Regions from separate parts of the Fictibacillus arsenicus genome, predicted to be linked through region 1. Evidence: riboswitches for the same ligand, from Rfam matches in the RefSeq annotation. Region 1 holds a riboswitch; each other region holds the start of a gene.
What was found. Region 1 has a riboswitch for thiamine pyrophosphate ahead of thiT (energy-coupled thiamine transporter ThiT). Riboswitches for the same ligand answer to the same signal wherever they lie in the genome.
Positions count from the first base shown of each region.

Region 2: another riboswitch for thiamine pyrophosphate. It lies ahead of tenA (thiaminase II); the one in region 1 lies ahead of thiT (energy-coupled thiamine transporter ThiT).
Region 3: another riboswitch for thiamine pyrophosphate. It lies ahead of tenI (thiazole tautomerase TenI); the one in region 1 lies ahead of thiT (energy-coupled thiamine transporter ThiT).
Region 4: another riboswitch for thiamine pyrophosphate. It lies ahead of thiD (bifunctional hydroxymethylpyrimidine kinase/phosphomethylpyrimidine kinase); the one in region 1 lies ahead of thiT (energy-coupled thiamine transporter ThiT).

Region 1 covers NZ_CP016761.1:1,813,706-1,816,976, forward strand. The annotation lists gene rsgA (ribosome small subunit-dependent GTPase A) at 1-732, shown strand, start outside; gene rpe (ribulose-phosphate 3-epimerase) at 733-1,380, shown strand; TPP riboswitch at 1,400-1,507, shown strand; gene thiT (energy-coupled thiamine transporter ThiT) at 1,833-2,402, shown strand; gene ABE41_RS09485 (thiamine diphosphokinase) at 2,399-3,043, shown strand; gene spoVM (stage V sporulation protein SpoVM) at 3,149-3,229, shown strand.
Region 2 covers NZ_CP016761.1:2,150,377-2,153,647, reverse strand. The annotation lists gene ABE41_RS11110 (ABC transporter ATP-binding protein) at 1-595, opposite strand, end outside; gene ABE41_RS11105 (ECF transporter S component) at 611-1,192, opposite strand; gene tenA (thiaminase II) at 1,185-1,895, opposite strand; TPP riboswitch at 1,987-2,093, opposite strand; gene ABE41_RS11095 (manganese-dependent inorganic pyrophosphatase) at 2,203-3,132, opposite strand; gene ABE41_RS11090 (glutamate synthase subunit beta) at 3,238-3,271, opposite strand, start outside.
Region 3 covers NZ_CP016761.1:3,713,849-3,717,119, reverse strand. The annotation lists gene ABE41_RS18790 (YjiH family protein) at 1-1,220, shown strand, start outside; TPP riboswitch at 1,278-1,384, shown strand; gene tenI (thiazole tautomerase TenI) at 1,459-2,079, shown strand; gene thiO (glycine oxidase ThiO) at 2,063-3,136, shown strand; gene thiS (sulfur carrier protein ThiS) at 3,126-3,271, shown strand, end outside.
Region 4 covers NZ_CP016761.1:1,427,845-1,431,115, forward strand. The annotation lists gene ABE41_RS07590 (DUF4349 domain-containing protein) at 1-939, shown strand, start outside; gene ABE41_RS07595 (IDEAL domain-containing protein) at 962-1,192, opposite strand; TPP riboswitch at 1,564-1,672, shown strand; gene thiD (bifunctional hydroxymethylpyrimidine kinase/phosphomethylpyrimidine kinase) at 1,876-2,697, shown strand; gene thiM (hydroxyethylthiazole kinase) at 2,684-3,271, shown strand, end outside.

The DNA of each region.
Region 1 (3,271 bases):
ACGGATGGCTATATTCTTGATGTGAAAGAAAGAAAAAATGAATTAGTCCGCCCACCCATCGCAAACGTAGACCAGGCCATTCTCGTTTTTTCGGCAACCGAACCTGATTTTAGCACGCTTCTCTTAGATAGGTTTCTTGTTCACATAGAGGCAAATGATATTCTGCCTGTAATCTGTATTTCTAAAATGGATCTTGTCCAGGGTACTGATGACCTTGATGAGATTCAAAAATATATAGAAACATACAAAAGATTAGGATACGATGTGTTTCCCACTTCAACAAAAACAGACGACAGCCTGGAGATGTTCTATCCGCTTTTTAAAGATAAAGTAACGGTTTTTGCTGGGCAGTCCGGTGTCGGAAAATCATCGTTATTAAATGCCATTAACCCAGAGCTCATGCTTGAAACGAACGAAATATCGAGCCACTTAGGACGGGGTAAACATACAACTCGGCATGTTGAACTCATCTTGTTTGGAAACGGTCTTGTCGCTGATACACCTGGATTCAGTTCCTTGGATTTCATGAACATTGAAGCTGAAGACTTGTCTATGTATTTTCCTGAGATGAATGAGAGACGCGGAAATTGTAAATTCCGATGGTGTTCACATACTTCAGAACCTAAATGTGCTGTCAAACAGGGTGTCGAAGAAGGAGCAATTCCACAATTTCGATATGATCACTATGTAAGCTTTTTACAGGAAATAAAAGATCAAAAACGGAGGTACTAAATGGTTAAAATAGCTCCTTCCATTCTATCGGCTGACTTTTCAAAGTTAGGCGAAGAAATAAAAGCGGTTGAGATGGCCGGTGCCGATTACATTCATGTAGACGTGATGGATGGACATTTCGTACCAAATATTACGATGGGTCACCTAGTCCTTAAAGCTATACGTCCATTGACTGAATTGCCGCTGGACGTACATCTAATGATAGAGAATCCGGATTCATATATTGAGGATTTTGCAGAGGCAGGTGCAGATATTATTACTGTCCATGTTGAAGCGGCAACTCATCTTCACAGAACGATACAACTGATTAAAGCTAAAGGTGTTAAAGCAGGCGTTGTATTAAACCCAGCTACTCCAGTTGATGCAATAAAGCACATCATCCATGATATCGATATGGTATTGCTTATGACAGTTAACCCTGGATTTGGCGGACAGTCTTTTATCCAAAATGTTGTCCCAAAGATCAAAGAAGTTTCTGAGCTAGTACAGACTCATGGGCTGAATGTAGAAATTGAGGTAGATGGCGGTGTTAATGCTGAAACTGCCCCTTTATGCATTGAAGCAGGTGCGAACGTTTTAGTAGCCGGTTCTGCCATATATGGGAAAAAAGATTTAAAAGATGCAATAAACTCCATTCGTGGTGTATAATTAAGATGTCAATAAAATAAGTAACCACAGGGGGAGTCCTATAAATGGGCTGAGAGGGGAGTGTACTCCCGACCCTTTGAACCTGAAGCTGGATAATGCCTGCGTAGGGATGTGGAGTCGTACTTTTTGCATTCAGATGATATGAATCTTAAAGCAACCGCACTCACATGCCGGTTGCTTTTTTTATTTTATTAAAGGCTCTTTTCGTAATCTTTGTTGCTATTAGAAGACGTTGATATCCGCTCCAGGATGCTCGCTTTCCGCGGGGCGTGCGGTGAGCCCCCTAGGCTAATCAAGCCTGCCGGGGTCTCACCTGTCCCGCTACTCCCGCAGGAGTCTCGCACCTTGCGCTCCAATCAACAATTCAACGATGTTCCATTTAAAAAAACATTCAAAAGCAGCAAGCTTTTAGAAAACAGCCTTTTCAAATCATCGATCGAGGAGGATAAAAGATGAAAAACAATAACATTTTACTATTAACAGAAATTGCTATTATGGCTGCACTTTCATTGATTTTAGGACTTATAAAATTCAATGGTGTTTGGCCGCAAGGGGGTTCTGTCTCTCTTGAGATGGTGCCGATTTTTCTAATAGCATTCAGAAGGGGATTGAAAGCAGGGGTTTTTACAGGATTAGCAGTAGGATTGCTTCAATTGCTTGTAAATCCATATATCGTCCATCCTGCTCAGCTTATTTTAGATTACCCGCTTGCTTTTGCTTTAGCAGGTGTTGCAGGTGCATTTGCGCCGTCAATTACTCAAAATAAAGCAAAGAGAACTTTATTGATGCTTACAGGGATTTTTATTGGATGTGCCTTGAGACTTGCTTCACATGTATTATCGGGGGTTATTTTCTTTAGTGATTTTGCCGAAGAGATGAATGTATGGCTTTATTCAATCATGTACAACGGTTCGTTTATGGTCGTCATTTTTGGAATTACATCTCTAATCGTGATTTTTATAACTAACACTGCTCCAAGATTATTGCATGCAGCAAGAAAGGGATATCATCAGGCAGCATGAAAATAAGAATTGTCGCCGGTGGTCCAGATCATCTGATCCCAGAACTTAAAAACTATGATTCCTCACCAGGAGATCTGTGGGTTGGCGTTGACAGAGGTACATTCATCCTTTTGCAGAAAGGGATAAAGCCTGCATATGCTTTCGGTGATTTTGATTCGGTTTCAGCAGCAGAAAAGGAGAATATACTAAAGTCAGATATTATCCTGAATGAATACCAGTCGGAAAAAGACCACACTGATATGGAATTAGCGCTTGAATGGGCAATGGATCAAAAACCAAAAGAAATACTATTATTCGGCGCAACTGGAGGAAGACTGGATCACGAGATGATAAACATCCAGCAGCTCTATAGAACCATTTCTAGCAATGTTGAAGTTAAAGTAGTAGATCTTAAAAATGAAATCTCACTAAAGCTCCCTGGAAAATATACGATTGAAAGAGAGGATCTTTACTCCTATATTTCTTTCTTAGCTTTTCAAGGAGAAGTAAAAGGCATCACGCTAAAGGGATTCAAATATCCTTTAGAAAAAGCTTCCTTGAAGATGGGGTCTTCCCTCTGTATATCAAATGAGCTTGTAAATAAAAATGGTACTTATTCTTTCGACTCTGGCATAATATTGATGGTAAAGAGCCGTGATTAAAAAAATTACGGAAAACAGGTCCCGAGACACCTTTTTATAACACGGGGAATAATGTATGTTAGGTTTTGCTCTTATCATTTTTTATGGGCCTGGAGGAGGGGTAAGATGAAATTTTATACCATTAAACTTCCTAGATTCTTAGGGGGATTCGTACGTGCCATCTTAGGTTCTTTTAAAAAAGGATAACAAACAAAAAAAGCGCCCTGTGCGCTTTTTTTGTTTGGCTGT
Region 2 (3,271 bases), 340 kb from region 1:
TAAAATCTATGATCTGATCAATTTTATGTTCAACAATGATTACCGTCTTATCTTTTGAAATAACTTTAACAGTATCCCATACTTGTGCAGTACCCTCTTCATCAATTAATGCAGTTGGTTCATCTAAAAATATCACCTCAGGATCTAAAGCTAAAACTGATGCTAGTGCTAAACGCTGTTTCATTCCCCCAGAAAGTGTTCGAATCTCCGTATGAATGTCATCAAGGTGGAGACCGACAGTATATAGAAGCTCTTTAATTCTGCTAGGCATTTCTTTTCTCGGTACTCGAAGATTTTCTAAAACAAACGCAATTTCTTCATCAACAAATGGCATACAGAACTGTGAATCAGGATCCTGAAATACAAATCCCCATGAATCGGGGATTTGTATGCTCTCACTTTTGATTGGAATATCAATCGATCGTGGAATGAGCCCCGATAAGACTTGCAGAAGTGTAGATTTTCCGCATCCCGACGGCCCAAGTAATAATACTTTTTCACCTTTTTGAAAGGAAACAGACAAATCTTTAAATAATAGTTCTTCCTCTTCAGGAAACATTAATCTCAACTTGTTAACGGATGTAATACATTCCATAAACAAACACCTCTTTTATTGATCCAATGATTCGAAATCTTTTCGTGATGAAGATCTGACGAGATTGGTAACACCAGTAGCTTCAAGTGCCTTCACGATGGCAATAGCAAATACTCCTGTAAAAAGGATGGTTCCGATAAGTCTAAATCCAATATAGAGGATAAGATTCCAAGTTGATAAATCACCAATATATCCTTTATAAAAGTCCAAAATTAAAGAGCCTAGGCAAGAACTTATCCCTGCCAATGAAACAGCCAATAAATCATAACGTTTATACCTAAATGCCATGAGTAAGAGTTCGGCAAATAAACCTTGAACTATACCATATAACAATACCTCTAGCCCGAATTCTGATCCCATTAAAAATTCTCCTGAAGAAGCAGCAACTTCTGCAAGGAGAGCCACTCCTGGTTTGCGAATGATCAAAAATGCCGCTGTTGCAGCCATAAACCACATCCCATAGATTAATTGATCAATGTGAAGACCTAATGGTTTAACGGCATAATAGAGAGGTCCCCATATTTTATAAAGAATTCCAAAACCGGTCGAAATTACAATCGTGACTAATATATCAGTCAACTTTAATCTCTTAGACATTTTCAGTTCTCCTCTCACTGCTTAAGATGCGCGTATTTGGAACCGGCCATTTTTCTAATATAAAAGCCATCTCCCAAAACAAATATTCATACTGGCAGCTGAGTAAAAAGTGCTGTGTCATTTTTTTTCTTTCAGCGTGACTTGCATTCTCTGCTAAGTTATCTAATCGGCTTATTTGTTCTTGGACAAGCTGACCAAACCACACTCCTCCATATGCAGCGATCCATTCCTGGTATATAGGTTCTTTTGGCTCGGCACCTTCAAACCTTTCTCCGATTTCATGATAAATCCAATAACATGGAAGAATGGCGGCAATTATTTCACCTAAACTTCCAGAATCAGCAACTCGATACAAGTGTGAAGTGTAATTATATGCGGTTGGTGCAGGTTCAAATTCTGCTAGTTCTTCTTCTGTGATATGAAGTTGTTTAATAAACTTTTCGTGTAATGCTAACTCTGCTTCATTCGTCCCTTGAGCATGTGCAGCCATTCTGGAGGTTGTGTATAAATCATCAGCTCTTGCAGCTCCTAATGCTTGAATTCTTGCAAAATGTGATAAGTAATAAGAATCTTGCAACACATAATATTTAAATTTTTCTAAAGGCAGATTCCCCTCGGCAATTCCTCTTACGAATGGGTGATTAAGATTGGCTTCCCAGATTTGGTCAGCTTGTTTACGCAGTTCTTCAGTAAATGCAGGCATATAAGTCCTCCTCAAGATAGTTTTAAACCAACAAAAAAACCACTTTCAGCAATAGAAAGTGGTTGTATAGAAAACATAATAAATAATGAAGTTTCCGTAACAGCCACTTCCCTACGCTGGTATAATCCAGATCAGGTTCTAAGAGTCTCGAAGTCAAACTTCGATCTCAGCCTTTAAAAGGCACCCCTAGTGGTTTCGTGAAATTATTAAGTTGGTGTTATGTTTTAAATTATAACAGGCTTGTTATAATTGTCAACTAAAATAACAATCAAAAAAAGATGGATTTCTCTATCTTATAGAATCGATATTATTTGCTCATTGCTTCTGTTAGTACAGGTACAATCTGTTTTTTACGTGATACTACACCTTTTAATACAGCTGTATTGTTCTCAAGCTTCACATTATATGCGTCTTCAACAGATTGAGCTCTTTTTCCAAGGGCAAGTGCTGTTGAATCATTTGTTAGAATGTCTGTTACTACGAACATGAATAAGTCTAATTCTTTTTCATCAATTACTTTCGAGATTGCGGTTTCAAGTTCGTCTTGATGTTTTAATACATCACTTGCATCTACTGTATTCACTTGAGCAACTTCTACTTTGCTTGCGCCAATGTTAAATTCTTTTGCATCTAGTGAGATAAGCTCTTCTACTGACTTATCGCTTAAGTCTGCTCCAGCTTTCAGCATTTCAAGACCATAAGCTTCTGCATCCACACCAGCGATTTCAGCCAGCTCTCGACCTGCTTCAACATCTTCTTCTGTACATGTTGGTGATTTAAATAAAAGAGAATCAGAAATGATCGCAGATAGCATTAATCCAGCAATGTTCTTTTCAACTTTTATTCCTTTTTCTTTATAAATCTTATTTAAGATCGTAGCTGTACACCCAACAGGCTCAGCTCGGTAATACAATGGATCACTTGTTTCAAAGTTTGCGATGCGGTGATGATCGATAACTTCTAAAACACGTACTTTATCAATGTCATTGGCACTTTGCTGACGTTCGTTATGGTCTACTAAAATGACAGCGTTTGTTTCATCGGAAACAGTTTCCACTAAGCGAGGAAGATCTGCTTTAAAATAATCAAGCGCATATTTTGTTTCACCATTAATTTCGCCTAAGCGAACAGGCTCAACATTTTGTCCAAGTTTTGTTTTTAAATCTGCATACACAATTGCAGATGTTATTGTGTCAGTATCGGGATTTTTATGACCAAAAATAAGTACTTTTTCCATGCTTCTACTCCTTATTTATAAATAGAATTTTCATAGCCAGCCCTTATTTTATCATAGAATAAACGCTTTTGGCTTTTAGAGTTTATTGTAGCATGGAAAAAACACTTAAGGCAAAACTGTACTGCCCATTAGTTGTTTA
Region 3 (3,271 bases), 1.9 Mb from region 1:
CGATTACGGTCAAAGGAAAGTCGTCTATTCCGCTCGATCACCTCGTGACTTGGGTAAGGGATACGGCGGGTGAAGCCGTTCCGCTCTATGCATTGCTCGTTATTCTTCTTGGCGCTGTTTATCCTTTTTATACGAAAACGTGGAACAAAGACCGGGTCACAACCACGTTCTCTCTGTTAAAAGTTGTGGGATTGGTTGCAGCCGTTCTTCTTTATTTTGAATGGGGTCCGGGCTGGTTAAGCGACCCGAACATGGGGCCGTTTTTATTCGAAAAACTCGTTATTCCTGTAGGATTGCTTGTTCCAATCGGAGCGGTGTTCTTAGCGTTTATCGTAGGATATGGTCTGATGGAGTTCATTGGAGTGCTCGTTCAAAAAATCATGCGGCCCATCTGGAAAACACCGGGCAGGTCAGCGGTTGATGCCGTTGCCTCATTTGTAGGAAGCTATTCCATTGGCCTTCTGATCACGAACCGCGTGTTTAAAGAAGGAAAGTATACGGTGAAAGAAGCGGCCATTATCGCGACAGGGTTCTCTACCGTTTCTGCAACGTTCATGATCGTTGTGGCAAACACGCTCGGTCTCATGGAAATGTGGAACACCTACTTCTGGACGACACTTGTCGTGACATTCCTTGTAACAGCAATTACGGTTCGAATCCGTCCTTTAAGCCGAATGGATGATACGTACTCAGATGGCGAAGGTCACCCTGAGGAAGTGGTAACCGAGAAATATCTGCAAACCGCGTGGAGAAATGCGATGGATTCATCACAGAACGCTCCTGCTTTTTTGACTAATATCTGGTCCAACTTAAAAGACGGCTTCGTGATGGCGATGAGTATATTGCCTTCGATCATGAGCGTTGGTCTGATCGGCCTATTGTTAGCAGAATACACGCCTGTTTTTGACTGGATTGGCTACGTGTTCTATCCAATCACATGGGCGCTTCAGCTTCCGGATGCCATGCTTGCTGCGAAAGCGGCGTCAATCGGAGTTGCTGAGATGTTCCTGCCAGCATTGCTTGTTGCCGAAGCAGCACTTGTAACAAAATTTGTAATCGGGGTTGTTTCTGTAGCTTCTATACTGTTCTTTTCAGCAAGTATTCCGTGTGTGCTGTCAACGGATATTCCGGTCAGTTTGCCGAAGCTTGTGCTGATCTGGTTCCAGCGTACGGTGTTGGCGTTAATCTTAGCGACTCCACTCGCGTATTTATTGTTATAAAACCGGTTGTTATGTAAGCCCTTAAACGATAGAATGAAAATATAAAAAATGAATACTTATTGCCACTAGGGGTGCCTTTTAGAAGGCTGAGATTGAAGTGAACTTTAAGACCCTTGGAACCTGATTTGGTTAGAACCAGCGTAGGGAAGTGGTGTGTGGAACAGATCTTTAACGATATTATCCGCTAAAAATTTGTGAAACCACCTCTTTGCTGCATAAAGGAGGTGGTTTTTTTATTGTGAAAAAACAACTGCATGTCATCACAAACGGCAAGCAAACTGGTGATGAGATCACCCGTATCGCACGCGACATCCATACATACATAACAGCTCTTCACATACGTGAAAAAACAAAGACTGCGAAAGAACTGACCCAGTTGCTCGAACAGCTTAAAAGAAACGGCGTGCCCATGAGTAAAATTATCATAAATGATCGTGTCGATGTGGCTGTTTGCTGGCAGACGAAAGGAGTTCAGCTAGCTTACCACAGCTTGGACGCAGCTCTTGTCAGGGCAGCTTTTCCAGATATGATGATTGGCTGTTCGGTCCATTCTTTGGAGGAAGCGCAAAATGCTGAACAAAAAGGGGCAGATTTCCTCCTTTATGGCCATGTTTTCTGGACAGAATCAAAACGAGAGCAAGATCCTAGGGGTATTGAGCCGTTGCATCATATTGTAGAGCAAACATCGGTGCCAGTTATCGCAATCGGAGGCATTAAGGCGGAAAACGTTTGTGAGGTTCTTCATACAGGTGCTGCTGGCATTGCCGTAATGTCTGGAATTTTAGAAGCTGAATCACCGCTTGAAGCAGCGAAAAATTACAAACGCGAATTGGAGGTTTGGAATGAGCTTAACGTATGATGCCATTGTGATTGGAGGCGGTGTGATCGGATGTTCCATCGCCTATCAGCTATCCAAAAAGCAAAAGAAAGTTCTTCTGCTGGAAAAAGGCAAAGTCGGAGAGAGAGCATCCAGTGCCGCAGCTGGCATGCTTGGCGCACAAATGGAGTTCAATGTGGATGATCCTTTCTATCCGCTCGCAAAAATGAGTCGGCAGATGTTTCGAGATCTGTCGCGAGAACTGTACGAGATTAGCGGTATTGACATCGAACTCATGGAAAATGGAATCTATGAACTCGCTTTTAAGGAAGACGAGTGTGATCGGCATCAACAACGGGCAGAACGGGATACACTTCAGGGTGAAACGGTCAGCTGGCTATCGTCTAGTCAGTTGCAAGAACGGGAGCCAGCCATCTCAAACAGAGCACTTGGAGCTCTTTATTTTCCGAATGACGGTCAGGTTTCTCCGGTACAACTGACAAAAGCTTACCTGGAAGGCGCAACGTTTTACGGAACAGAAGTAAAAGAACAAACAGAAGCGGTTCAACTCATCCAAAGCGGAAACAAGGTAAAAGGTGTTGAAACAGATTCGAAAACTATTTTTGCAGATCACGTCATTTTAGCAGGCGGCGTGTGGAGCTCAAACCTATTGCCTGAACTCCAGATGGTTCCGGTAAAAGGCGAATGCATTTCGTTTATGACCAGCGACCCGCTTCTGCACGGAACCGTAAAATACAACGGCTGTTATCTTGTGCCAAAACGAAACAACCGAATCTTTGTTGGTGCCACAAGTGTTCCACATACATTCGATGAAAAAATTACGTTTGCAGGTATTTTTGAATTGATGGAACGAGCGAAACAGATGGTCCCCGATTTAAATAAAGCCGCGTTTGAAAAAGCATGGACGGGAATTCGTCCTCAGACCAAAGATGGAAAACCTTATATCGGCCATCATCCGCAGCATGAGGGGTTACATGTTGCGGCAGGTCATTATCGCAACGGAATCCTTCTGTCACCCGTCACCGGTAAAATAATTGCCGACCAAATAGAAAGTGAGGTGCGTTTATATGAAACTTAAAATCAACGGCGATGTAGTACAGGTGCCAGATGCACTGAAATCAGTTAAAGAACTGCTCGAACATTTGAAACTGAACGACCAGATTATCATCGCAGAAGTGAACGAGGAAATTATCCAGAACGAAAAACAAAATAA
Region 4 (3,271 bases), 390 kb from region 1:
GCTGAATATAACATGGCAGGTGGCGACAGTTCAGAAGGGAAGATGGAAGTTTCTAAGTCATCTGCAGATGAAGGGTCAGTTTCATCCGAAAAAAGCGAAAAGAAACAATCTATCCAAGATCAGCGGAAAGTTATCTATAACGCGGATCTGCGAATAACCGTTGAAAAGCTGCAGAACGCGATGGAAACGGTGCGGAAGATGGTTGATGATAAAGGCGGTTATATCGTTGAATCCAACACGAATATCGGCGAGGAAGGCTATCAGGACGGGATGATGACGGTACGTGTTCCAATGAATGGTTTCCGGCCTTTTTTACAGGAAGTGAAGGATTTAAGCGAAGGGGCTCCGCATGAAAGTGTACGAGGGGAAGATGTCACAGAAGAATATGTGGATCTGTCTTCTCGATTAAAAGCGAAGCAGCAGGTGAGAGATCGGCTTGAATCATTTATGAAAGAGGCTGAGAGAACAGAAGACTTATTAAAAATCTCTTCAGATCTTGCAAGAGTACAAGAAGAAATTGAACAGATTGAAGGAAGGCTTAACTTTTTAAAAAATCAAAGCGATTACTCGACAGTTACTATCCAGTTTGAAGTGAAGAATTTGAAGGCTGAGAAGCTGCAGACAGGTGATTTAGACACCTGGAAAAAAAACGAAGATGCTATTCATGGAGACGGTAAACTTCTTTGTTTCTGCGATTTCATTTATCGTTGTTGCATTATTTGGATTAGCGCCTGTGTGGATTGTGCTGATACCCGTTGTAATCTGGATCTGGAGAAGGACAAAAGGGCAAAAGAAAAAGCCGGGTTCTCCGACATCCATGTAATAAGTAGATACGTTTTATTCATGTCAGATAACAGGTACGTCAGAAACACCCTCTGCAGCCCGGATAACAGTCCGGAAGCTGAAAGGGTGTTTTGGCTTTTACGGCACCTTTTTTAAGGGTGAACCGTGACCAAAAGCCTTATCCGAGAAAAGCTTTGTATTCTTCAGTCAGTGTCATAAAACGCTCTTTATCTTTTTGATCCAAGGCATTGTCGATTTCTTTTTCATAATACTCTTTGTAGTAACTGTGCAGGGCTTCATCCAGAACCATTTGGGCAATAAGGCTGAAGGCAAATGGGTCTCTTTTTTGCTGTTTGTACTTCACCATCTCATTTTGGTTTTTGTTAAAAGAAGTGTTTTTGTCTTTCATCCTGTTTCCCTCCTTGAAATTATCTCCCTATCCAATTTAACCTTTTATGTTTCTAGGTTTCTACTAGTATACTGAGCAAGGTGCTCAATGACAACCATTTTATTTGAAAATTCTGAAAAAAATTTGATAATCATTCCAATGTACTGTATTTTCACCACCTTTTGGTAATTGTTTAATCGTTTGTGACATTATTACGGTTTGCTTTCCCATTTGTTTCAAGTGTTATAATTTAGTGTTATTTATGTGTTTATTTTGTGTTACTTACTATTTCCCCGTATTTTAAGAGGCTTAAACACTAAGAAACACATAATTGAAAAAAACATTGACTTTTAAACTGGTATGTGAGTAGGATGGTGTTAAATCAATATCGTCATTTCCGCTAGGGGTGCTTATGTTTTTAAGCTGAGAGAAGGTGATAGCCTTCGACCCTTTGAACCTGATCCGGTTAATACTGGCGTAGGGAAGCGGCGTGGTCCATTACAATCTACAATCGTAATAGCCACCCGCTTTTCATTTGCGGGTGGCTTTTTTGCGCTATCAGAAAATATAGCTTATTAGCATGATGATTTTCGACGTGGCACCAACAAGTTTAAGTCCATCGTATAAGTGCAACTAAGGTTGACGCGAAAGGCTTGGCGTCAAGCAAATTTTCTTTAAGTTTCTAGTTTAGGAGGGGAATCGTGATGGGACAATTAATCAAAGTATGCAAAGCACTGACAGTCGCTGGTTCTGACAGTGGAGGCGGTGCAGGTATTCAGGCTGACGTGAAGACATTCCAGGAATTTGGTGTGTACGGAATGTCTGTACTAACTGCCGTTACGGCACAAAACACGACGGGTGTCCAAGGGGTGTATCCAGTTCCTCTGGATGGATTGGAGCAGCAGTTAACGTCAATCGGAAGCGACCTTAAGCCTGACGCAGTAAAAACAGGTATGCTATTTTCAGGTGAATATATTGAAAGTGTTGCCTTTTTTATTAAAAAGTTTGGCTGGAGCAACCTGGTCGTCGATCCTGTTATGGTTGCGAAAGGCGGGGCAAGTCTTCTAGGTGAGGAGGCTCTAGAAGCGATGAAAATGTATATGCTGCCCCTCGCCAAAGTAATCACACCTAATATACCTGAAGCTGAAGCGCTGACAGGGATAGAGATTACGGGTGATGAAGCAAGACATGAAGCGGCTCGCATCCTGTTTAATATGGGCGCTGATTATGTGGTGATAAAAGGCGGACATATGGAAGATGAGTTTGTTTCAGACCTTGTCTACAACGGTAATGAAATGTGTGAACTTATTGATAAACGAGTTTACACAAAAAATACACACGGTACTGGCTGCACATTCTCAGCAGCAGTTGCAGCTGAATTAGCTTACGGAAAAACGATGGAAAACGCTGTTCGAAATGCGAAAAAGTTTATCCAGACGGCGATCGAACATGGTATTGATGTCGGTTCCGGACATGGACCTGTAAATCATTTTGCTTATAGGAGGATTCTTCATGAACAACACTAGAATACAAGAATGGAAAGCATTTGTAGAACAGATTAGGAAAGAGCGGCCGCTAGTCCACCATATTACGAATAATGTAACGATGAACTTTCTCGCCAACGGTGTTCTGGCAGCGGGTGGAAGTCCTATCATGGTTCATGACGCGCGGGAAGTAGAAGACGCAGTTGCTGTGTCCGACGCATTGGTACTTAACATCGGAACTTTGGAAGAAGCCGCAGCTGAATCTATGAAACTTGCACTTCGTAAAGCGATGCACTGTGGAGTGCCTGTCGTCCTTGATCCCGTAGGAGTAGGACTCTCTTCATTCCGCCAGGAAACCATCAAAGAATTGTTGTCAGAATATTCACAATCGAAGGAAGTCAGTCCCCAAACAATTCTGACAATTTGCGGGAATGCAGCAGAGATGAAATTTCTCGCTGGTCTTGGCTGGGATGGCCGGGGAGCGGACGGCGACCTCGGCAATTCTGAAGGTGATTTACACCAGCTTGCAATAGCTGTTGCAAAACAGACGGGGTGTATTATAGCAATGACGGGTGAGAAGGATGTCGTTTCAGATGGAGAGAGGGTTATCGAACTT